One region of the Heyndrickxia sp. FSL W8-0423 genome, then DNA from elsewhere that is predicted to be linked to it. Evidence: riboswitches for the same ligand, from Rfam matches in the RefSeq annotation. Region 1 holds a riboswitch; each other region holds the start of a gene.

Region 1 (3,286 bases):
ACGTGAAAGCGATGAACAGTTATCATTGGAAGAGCTCGCTCAATTGGTTCAAAAAGTGGATGATGTCGTAAACGAGTATGATAAACAAATTGAAGCATCATCGGATGTTCCAGAACGAAAAGCTTTAAGAAATGAACGCAAATATCCGAAAAAAGTGCGTAAACAGTTGATTGATTTTATCGTACGAAAACAGAAATACCAACGAGACCTTGAAATCTTTGGTACACGTAATAGCTATTCTAAAACAGATCCAGATGCGACATTTATGCGAATGAAAGATGATTATATGAAAAATGGACAATTGAAGGCTGGTTATAATACACAAATCGCAACGGAAGGTCAATATGCGCTTGCCTATGGATTATTCTCAAACCCAACAGACACACGTACGTTAATTCCCTTTCTAGATGAGATTGAGCAGGATTATTTCGAGTTACCGGAACACATCGTCACAGATGCAAGTTATGGTAGTGAAGAAAATTATAATGATATCCTTTTGAACAGAAAACGTGAAGCACTTATTCCTTATACGCTGTATATGAAGGAAAAAAAGAAAACCTACAAACAAAACCTATTCAATCCAGACAACTGGCCGTACGATGAAGAAACAGATACCTATACATGTCCAAACCAGAAACATCTTACATTTCACGATTATTCTGTCCGTACTGATCGTACAGGATTCCAACGGAAGTTTAAAATCTATGAGTGCGAAGACTGTTTGGGCTGCCCGTTCCGCCCCTCCTGTACCAAAGCAAAAGAAGGCAACAATCGAAAACGAATGGTGAATGAAAAATGGGAACAACAAAAAGAATATGTAAGAGCGAAGCTTTCAGAAGAGAAAACGAGTGCCATCTATCGAAAACGCAAAATCGATGTGGAACCAGTTTTTGGATTCTTGAAGGCTAATTTGCGTTTCACACGATTTTCCGTACGAGGAAAATCAAAGGTAGAAAATGAAATGGGCTTTGCATTAATGGCAGTGAATTTAAGAAAATACACTGCCCAACAACTAAGATAATAGAAGAATTACACGCAAAAAAAGAAAAAGGTGAATTTGAGTACACTCAAATTCACCTTTTTCACTAATTGAAGCTAGTTATGTCCCAGCCTCTTTAACTTTATTTTTTGATTTGGACAAGTCTTGGAGCAATAAATAAGATCATGACAACAAGTACTGAGCTTAAGACAAAATTGATCGACATATATGTTCCATTATAAATCAATGAATATAATGCAACCGGTTGTCCTTTCGGTGCATACGAACCGAAAAAGACAATACCTGTGTAGAAATGGGCAAGGAAACGTAATAAACTACCAAGAAAAACACCTAAGACAGTGTATGTAGTCCATTTTCCGATATTTCCATTTTCTATAGATGTTTTGATTTGCTTTGCAAAAATACCTGCTAAACCAATCACTGTAAAGGCGACAAAATAGTCGACAATCCCTTGTACCGGATGATAAAATACTGAAAATCCTGTTACAACTTGTAGCGTACCTAATATAAATCCAGTTAACAACCCGCCTTTTAAGCCCCAACGATAAGCCATTAAAAATATCGGTATCATAGCTAATGAAACGGATCCGCCTTCTGGCCAAATAGCCTTACAAATAAATGCTGAAACAAGGTCAAGCAAGTAAGCAAGTGCTCCGAGAACAGCAACTTCTACTAAAAACAATGTTTTTTTATTCATCTTATATTCCCTTCCTTTCTTTTCGTCTGAAGAGTGACTATGAAGGCTCGGAGGGAATGTAAAAACAACTGTATTGCGTTTTTTACACAAAAAAAGCAATACAGGACGGTTTAAGGAAATCGCTGCATTGCTTTCTATTCCATCAAACCACAGTCCCTGCGCTAGCATTATCTAACAGGTTCATAGGGTCAGAACTCATACGTTCACTCTCAGCCGATTTAGGCTCCCCTTGTGGGATTATATTTATTTAATAATACTAATTAACTATACTATTTTTTAATACCGTTTACAACTGATTTATCCATATTCTTAAAGATATTTATATGCTATTTTATGAAACTATAAGTACATTTATATAACTTTAACTTGGTATTATTTAAATATTTTGATATATTTTAGATGAAGAAATTTTTGCTAATTGTTATTTTGAAGAAAAGGGAGGTGAAAAAAATGATACCGCTTAGACAAGATATCGTTGCATTTTTTGATAAAAATATTGATAAAATTGTTGCGATTTGGAATGAACAATTGATAAACTCCAAGTCAAATCCTTTAAAATCCAAATTTTTCAATAAAGATACTTGTCATGATTTTCTTATTCAATCATTGTCAATATCGAAGGAAAAATTGGAGCACTTTTTAAAATCCCTTGCATCTAACTTTGCTAAAGAAAAACTTGATCAAAATATTGATTTAGGTGAAGTTACATATAATTTAAGTATTGGTAAATCAATAACTACTAAGTTTTTATACAATAATTATTTAAATGTAAACGATGTCAATGCCTATATTGACAAAATTAATTATGCTTTTGACAAATTATTGTTTTATGTTGTTACATATTATTCAAATGTTAAAGATCAAATCATTGATAAAAAAAATGAATACATAAATACAACACATCATGAACGTTTAACACTTTTAGGACAAATGACATCTAGCTTCGTTCATGAATTTCGTAATCCATTAACTTCTATTCATGGATTTGTGCAATTATTGCGTTCTGAAAATCCACAATTGCCTTATTTGGATATTATCTCTAACGAAATTGAGCAATTAAAATTTAATATCTCTCAATTTCTTATGCTATCAAAAAAAGAAATTGTGTCAATTGAAATGACCTCTTTTTCATTAAATGATTTAATTGAAGAAGTCTTATCCTTTTTGTATCCTCGTATTTTAGAAGTAAATGTTGATATCCAAAAACATTATTTGCATGAAATTAGCATTCATGGCTTTAAAGATGAAATAAGACAGGTACTTATTAATATTATTTTTAATGCGGTTGATGTACTGAAAAGCGTGAAGAATCCGATTATCCAAATTGAATTGGATATTACTGAAAACTCCGTTATTATAGACATAAGTAATAACGGACCAAAAATACCGGAAGAAATGGTTGACACTATTTTCGAGCCTTTCGTTACAACGAAGAAGAGCGGAACAGGGCTTGGTTTGTATGTTTCCAAAAATATACTTGAAAAACACGGTGGAACTTTAACTTGTCAATCTAATGACGATTGGACAACTTTTACAATAATCTTTCCAATATTATAAAAGGATGTATTCGTTGAAAAAGACTCCCTTTA
Region 2 (3,286 bases), 790 kb from region 1:
CCCCTTTACATACAAAGAATATCCGTTAGGAACAGACAAATGGGGATACGATTTACTTACATTACTAATTTATGGTGCAAAATATACTGTCTTTATTTCAATTTCGATTGCCTTATTAAAAATTGCTCTTGGTTTAGGAATTGGATTATTTACAGGGATAATGAAAAAGAGGCTCCACATTTGGGAGTCATTTGAACATTCTTTATCGTATATTCCATCGTTTTTAATCATTTATTTCGTTTTGTGGCCGATTTCTTTTAATCCAACTATTAAGCCTATATCATTAATCGTATTATTTATCATCGTATCGACCATAATCGGATTTCCGAGTGTAGCCGCATCGATTCGGGAAAAAACGATACAAGTGTATCGCTTGCCTTTTATTGAAGCCGCCATTACGACAGGGTCTTCAAAATGGAAAATAATTAAGCGCCACATCATTCCACATTTAATAGAAGATATTGTTATATTATTTGTTCTCGAAATTGTTACCGCAATCACTGTGATGGGACAATTAGCATTATTTAATATTTTTATAGGAGGAACGAAGCTAGAAACCTCACCAACTTTATATCATTCGATTACGAAAGAATGGGCTGGTTTAGTAGGACAGGCAAGGGATCATTTGTGGGGAAATCAGTTCGTTCTTTTCATTCCATTAGTATGCTTACTGTTTGCGATTGTATCATTTCAACTTTTAGCCGTTGGATTAAAAAAACATTATAACCGCAGATATCAAACAAGTCAGTGGATTTAGACGACCATCCTTAATAATTGCAAAATAATATTGCAAAGGAATTCATAAAAATGAGGTAGTTTATTATTCCAGTAAATCATTTCACTTGAAAAAATGATAAAAATAAAGTAATATAACAATACAAGCTGCATTGTACGTATTGATAATAAAGTTTTAACCTTTAAGCTGTAACAGGGAGTTTTATATTGAAACTGGAATGACAAGCTTTCGCCTACATGGCATGGAAGACAAGCAAGAACGTTTCTGCAAACACCCACTTTGAGGAGTGGTGGTTTAAAACTTTCTTAATACTCATACGGCAAAGGCGGCCTTATAAATGACAACTTCCAAATCAGTTTCCAATCGGGAACTGGTTTTTTTATACAGAGAATAATGTATGGAATTATATAATAAGAACCAAATTTTAAAAAGGAAAATTATCCTTTCTTTTTATCTAATTTATGCTAACATATACATAAATGAATAATTTTATCGCTAGGGGAGTCTAAATAAGACTGAGACAGAGATGTTCTGGACCCTTTGAACTTGATCCAGTTTATGCTGGCGTAAGGAAGTGGGAGTAAGAGATATAATCAATTCTGCCCATCTAACTGCTTACGATGGGCTTTTTTGTGTACAATTTCATAATTTTTTCTGCTAGGGGAGCCATAGGCTGAGAGATATCATTGATTGAAACCCTTTGTACCTGATCCGGATTATACCGGCGTAGGGAAGCGGTCTAAATAGCTATTCTGTATTTTCTAGTTACAGTTGTTATTGCCGCTTTCTATTGAGGAAGGCGGTTTTTTTGTTGGAGAAAGAAAAGCTTCCTCACAAAAATCAAATGATGGAGGTGTGTAAAGATGAATAAGTTAAAAAAAATGACGATAACTGCAGTTATTATTGCGATAACTACTTTAATAAGTAATATCGTTTTTATCCCAGTGGGATTTGCAAAAATTTTCCCTATCCAACATATGGCTAATGTATTAACCGCTATCCTATTGGGTCCGTTTTATTCAATTGCACAAGCATTTATCGTGTCAATCATCCGAAATTTCACAGGAACCGGCTCCCTATTTGCTTTTCCCGGAAGTATGATTGGTGCATTTCTATCAGGCTATTTGTTTATGAAAACAAGAAAGCTTAGTTGGGCGTTTACGGGTGAAGTTATTGGAACTGGCATTCTTGGGGCACTCGCAGCATATCCAGTAGCAAGGCTACTATTAGGAAAGAATGTAGCTTTATTTGGATTTATCCCTTCATTTATAGTTAGTTCCTTTGCAGGAGCACTAATTGCCATATTTTTAATGAAAGTATTATTACGAAATCAAACGTTTGGAGGAATCATTCATGAAAACAGCACTTACAATCGCAGGATCTGATTCAGGAGGTGGAGCTGGGATCCAAGCAGATATTAAAACATTTTCTTCCTTAGGTGTGTTTGGAATGTCGGTTATTACTGCAGTTACCGCCCAAAACACAATGGAAGTAAAATCTGTACAAATGATTGATTCACAAATAATCAGTGATCAAATATCTGCTATTTTCGACGACATTCATGTTGATGCAGTTAAAATTGGAATGCTCGGAACAAAAGAAAATATTGATGTGGTTGCAAAGGAATTGAATATATACCGTACAGAGCATATCATCCTCGATCCAGTCATGATATCAAAAGGTGGTCACCATTTATTACAGCAAAATGCGATAGATGCGTTAAAAGAAAAATTGCTTCCAATGGTGACATTAATTACACCTAATATACCTGAGGCTGAAAGTTTAACAGACAGAAAGATTTGTACGATTGAAGACATGTATACTGCCTGCCTCAAATTACAGGAACTCGGTGCCAATAAAATTTTATTAAAAGGTGGCCATTTAGAAGGGGATCCAAATGATTTATTTTTTGACGGACATCACTTTACATGGTTGCCAGGGAAGAGAATTCATACGAAAAATGTTCATGGAACAGGGTGTACGTTATCTTCAGCTATCACCGCTTTTGTTGCTCAGGAAGAAACCCTGTTGAGTGCAGTTAAGAAAGCAAAAGATTATATTACAATAGCAATTCAACATAGCTTAGAACTTGGCAGTGGACATGGTCCAACAAATCATTTTTACCATTTATATGAACGTGCTGGACTAGTAGACAATAAATAGCGGAGGGATTCCAATGGAAATTTCAAAAATGACACGGTTAATTTCATTAGTAAAAGAAAAAAAACCACTTATTCACCATATGACAAATGTGGTAACTATAAATGATTGTGCTAATGTCACACTTGCAATCGGAGCTTCACCAGTAATGGCTACAGAGATTAAAGAAGTGGAAGATATGATTCAACTAGCTGATGCACTAATTATCAATTTAGGAACGATTCATGATGTTGTTTTCGAATCTATGCTACATGCAGGGATTGCTGCTAATAAGAAAGGAATTCCAGTTATATTGGATCCTGTCGGTGTTGGCGCAACAAGTTATCGAACAGAACGATCTATGGAACTATTAGAAAAAGTAAAGATGGCTATCATCCGTGGGAATAGCAG
Region 3 (3,286 bases), 890 kb from region 1:
GGAAATCATTTACTGCCTGTAATGGAAAAGAAGTGTCTACCTCATCTAACTCTTCCATTAATTCATCCACTGTTAATGGATAAAAGTTTTCTCGCACCTGTTGACCGAATAGTGTCACCTTTGGGAGGCATATTCCAAGATCTTTCATATCATCAAAATGATGAACCAATCCTTTTTTCAATGAACCATCGTACATTAGTTGTCCGGATTGTGTAAAAACAAGGGTGCGATCAATAAAAGGAACCCAATAATCAAGTTTATGCTCTATGACGATGAGAGAAAAATTCATTTCTCTTTGCAATCTATCAATCGTTTCAGCAAAATCTTTTGTTGCCACCGGATCGAGCAAAGCAGTAGGTTCATCTAAAATCATCAATTCGGGTTCCATTGCCATCACACATGCAAGTGCCAGCTTTTGCTTCATTCCACCTGATAGGGTAGAAATATGAGCTTGTCTATACTTCTCTAAACCAACTAATGAAAGAGACCATTCTATTTTTCGTATCATTTCTTCTTTAGGTAATTTTATATTTTCTAAGCCGAATGCGATTTCATCCTCTACAGTGAGCATACAAAATTGGGAATCAGGATCTTGAAATACGACGCCAATTCGGCTGCTTAATTGTCCTGGTTTATAAGACTGAATCTCTTTCCCAGCATATTTAATACTCCCAGTCCTGTCCCCTTCAATTGAATTTGGAATCAGCCCGTTTAAACAAAGTGCTAACGAACTTTTGCCGGAGCCACTTGGTCCTAATAATAGAAGTTTTTCACCTTTATTTATGGAAAAGGAGATATTGTTTATAATCGATTGCTCCTCATAAGATAATGAAAGATTCCTAACTTCTAATAAAGGTTCCCGTATCTCCATTTCAATCACGCTACTTTTCTCTTTTTCATCTCTTTGCCTAATGGCATTCCATTAAGCACTCCTGTTTTTGCCAATCCTTCACTTATATACTTACCTAATAATCCCGCAAGGAGCGCACCAGAAACCATTCGTATCGCTAGCATGGATAAAACATACGATGGTGATAGTGTTGCAAATCCAGAGATAAAATACCCCCAAGCAAAACTAAATATCGCTGAACCAACTCCGGCAAGCATTAACACCCATGTTGAATAACGCTTCCAGCCAGTTGCGGCAAACACAACCTCAGCCCCTAAACCTTGGATCATTCCAGAGATTAATAGTCTTGGACCAACTGCATTCCCTATTAAAATTTCCACAAATGCGGCGATCGTTTCCGCCAAAACTGCTGCACCTGGCTTGCGAATAATATTTGCAACAATGATAGAAACGATAAACCATATCCCAAATATCGGTTCATAACCGATCGGTCCGACTAACCCAAAGAAAATATTCCCTACTTGGGTAAATAATAAATATACGATGGCAAAGACAATTCCTAACACTGACATCACAACAATTTCCCGCAGACTCCATTTAGACATCACTTTTTCCCTCCTTATTTCTTTTTCCTCGAAGGACTATTCGCCGAAATATTGACTGTCATTGTTACGTGCTTAACTTTTTCCTGAGTATAATTAAATGCATGCTCGAGTGTTGTAAACACATCATGCGCATCGCCGTCCAATCTGCTGGCATAGTGAATTCCTCCAGTAAATGTGTTTTGTTGTTTGGCGATATCCACAACATCTGCAATGATTTGCATATAGTTTTCATTATTCATCGGATATAATGCAAATTGGGTAGGTGCTTCAAGATGAATATTTTCAACTTTTTCCTTATTCATCCGAATATCGTCCTCGGACATATACACGTCTCCATCTGAATCCCCTGGACATCCTATTGAAAATGTTCCATTTAGTACTACATGTTTTTCAGTATTAGCCGCAATTAAATAGATAGCTTTTGCAACGTCAAACACATGCTCCATTTTCCCACGGATTACTGTACTAATATCATCCGTTTTCACCCATACTTTAGTGGTGTCGACCCGTTGAAGCGTAGATAAAATAATATCTACAAATTCATCCGCCATCGGATAAAGGGAAAAACGAAAACCTACAATTCTACTTGTTCCACATACTTCTGTCATAACCATTCTCCTCTCTTTTTTTGGAGAATAAAAAAACTGCATCTCTTGGAAGATGCAGTAGTATACGAATAGATGCAAATCAATGAATGATTTTACACCAATACTACTACACTTCCCCACGCTAGTATTATCTAGATCGGGTAATAAGGGATCGGAACGCACTTCCACGTTCACATCTCAGCTTTTTCAGCACCCCTAGTGTAGATAGGTCATATGCAGTTTTATTATTCGCCCTTATCATACATGACAAAAAATCATGTGTAAAGTTACTTTAGCATTATTTGTTTATTCTCAGCATACCAAACTATTCTAGGAAAATATCCATAATGCAATTTCATTCAACAAAGTGATAAAATATACAACTTTCTATTTCCATTCTTTCCGGTTTATGATATCTTTATATAGTTATTAATATAATTTTTTATTTATAAATATCCATTAATTTTATTCGAAGTTGATTGGAGCGGAAGGTGCTCGCTTTCCGCGGGCGGTTCGGGAGCCTGTTTAGCTCCGGCGGCTATCGACTAGCGAACTTCCGGTCACCTCCCTACGATAAGTCATCATCGATTCGTCCTTTAGGACTCATCGTGATTCCTTTATCTCAGTCGCTGCCCTCCAGTTCGTACGTCGATAAGCAAGCCGCCTATGCTTTTCGAACTCCTCGGCGCTTATCGCGCCTGCGGGGTCTCCAGTATACCGTTTTTCCCGCAGGAGTCTCGCACCTTCCGCTCCAATCAACAAGACGTCAAAATCAAGATTGAACTTTAAACAAAGCCATTAGTTTAAACATGGTTATTTTAAGGGTATGAATGGATTACGGAGGGTTTATATAGATGGAGAATCAAAATGGAGGATTACAACGTAGTTTAAAAGCACGACATTTGACGATGATTTCATTAGGTGGATCCATTGGTACCGGGCTGTTTCTAGGAAGCGGATCTGCTATTTACCAAGCAGGACCAGGCGGCGCACTGCTTGCCTATATGATAATTGGTGTCATGGTGTATTTTATTATGACGAGCCTTGGTGAACTAGCTTCTTTCATGCCAACAAGTGGGGCATTTAGCACCTATGCTACCCGCTTTATTGATCCAGCACTTGGATTTGCATTAGGGTGGAACTATTGGTACAGCTGGGCGATCACACTTGCGGCAGAACTTTCCGCATCAACATTAGTCATGAAATTTTGGTTCCCAGATAGTCCATCATGGTTATGGAGCGGA

Evidence for each region. Region 1 has a riboswitch for thiamine pyrophosphate ahead of thiT (energy-coupled thiamine transporter ThiT). Riboswitches for the same ligand answer to the same signal wherever they lie in the genome.
Region 2: another riboswitch for thiamine pyrophosphate. It lies ahead of thiW (energy coupling factor transporter S component ThiW); the one in region 1 lies ahead of thiT (energy-coupled thiamine transporter ThiT).
Region 3: another riboswitch for thiamine pyrophosphate. It lies ahead of MKY81_RS06605 (YkoF family thiamine/hydroxymethylpyrimidine-binding protein); the one in region 1 lies ahead of thiT (energy-coupled thiamine transporter ThiT).

The regions. Positions count from the first base shown of each region.
Region 1 is NZ_JBBPBE010000001.1:2,183,008-2,186,293, reverse strand. It holds gene MKY81_RS11070 (IS1182 family transposase) at 1-1,021, shown strand, start outside; gene thiT (energy-coupled thiamine transporter ThiT) at 1,122-1,697, opposite strand; TPP riboswitch at 1,833-1,937, opposite strand; gene MKY81_RS11060 (ATP-binding protein) at 2,148-3,254, shown strand.
Region 2 is NZ_JBBPBE010000001.1:2,977,259-2,980,544, forward strand. It holds gene MKY81_RS15135 (ABC transporter permease) at 1-757, shown strand, start outside; RNA gene ssrS (6S RNA) at 877-1,072, shown strand; TPP riboswitch at 1,224-1,326, shown strand; TPP riboswitch at 1,386-1,486, shown strand; gene thiW (energy coupling factor transporter S component ThiW) at 1,600-2,121, shown strand; gene thiD (bifunctional hydroxymethylpyrimidine kinase/phosphomethylpyrimidine kinase) at 2,090-2,899, shown strand; gene thiM (hydroxyethylthiazole kinase) at 2,913-3,286, shown strand, end outside.
Region 3 is NZ_JBBPBE010000001.1:1,296,994-1,300,279, reverse strand. It holds gene MKY81_RS06615 (ABC transporter ATP-binding protein) at 1-871, opposite strand, end outside; gene MKY81_RS06610 (ECF transporter S component) at 877-1,455, opposite strand; gene MKY81_RS06605 (YkoF family thiamine/hydroxymethylpyrimidine-binding protein) at 1,470-2,063, opposite strand; TPP riboswitch at 2,160-2,270, opposite strand; gene MKY81_RS06600 (amino acid permease) at 2,897-3,286, shown strand, end outside.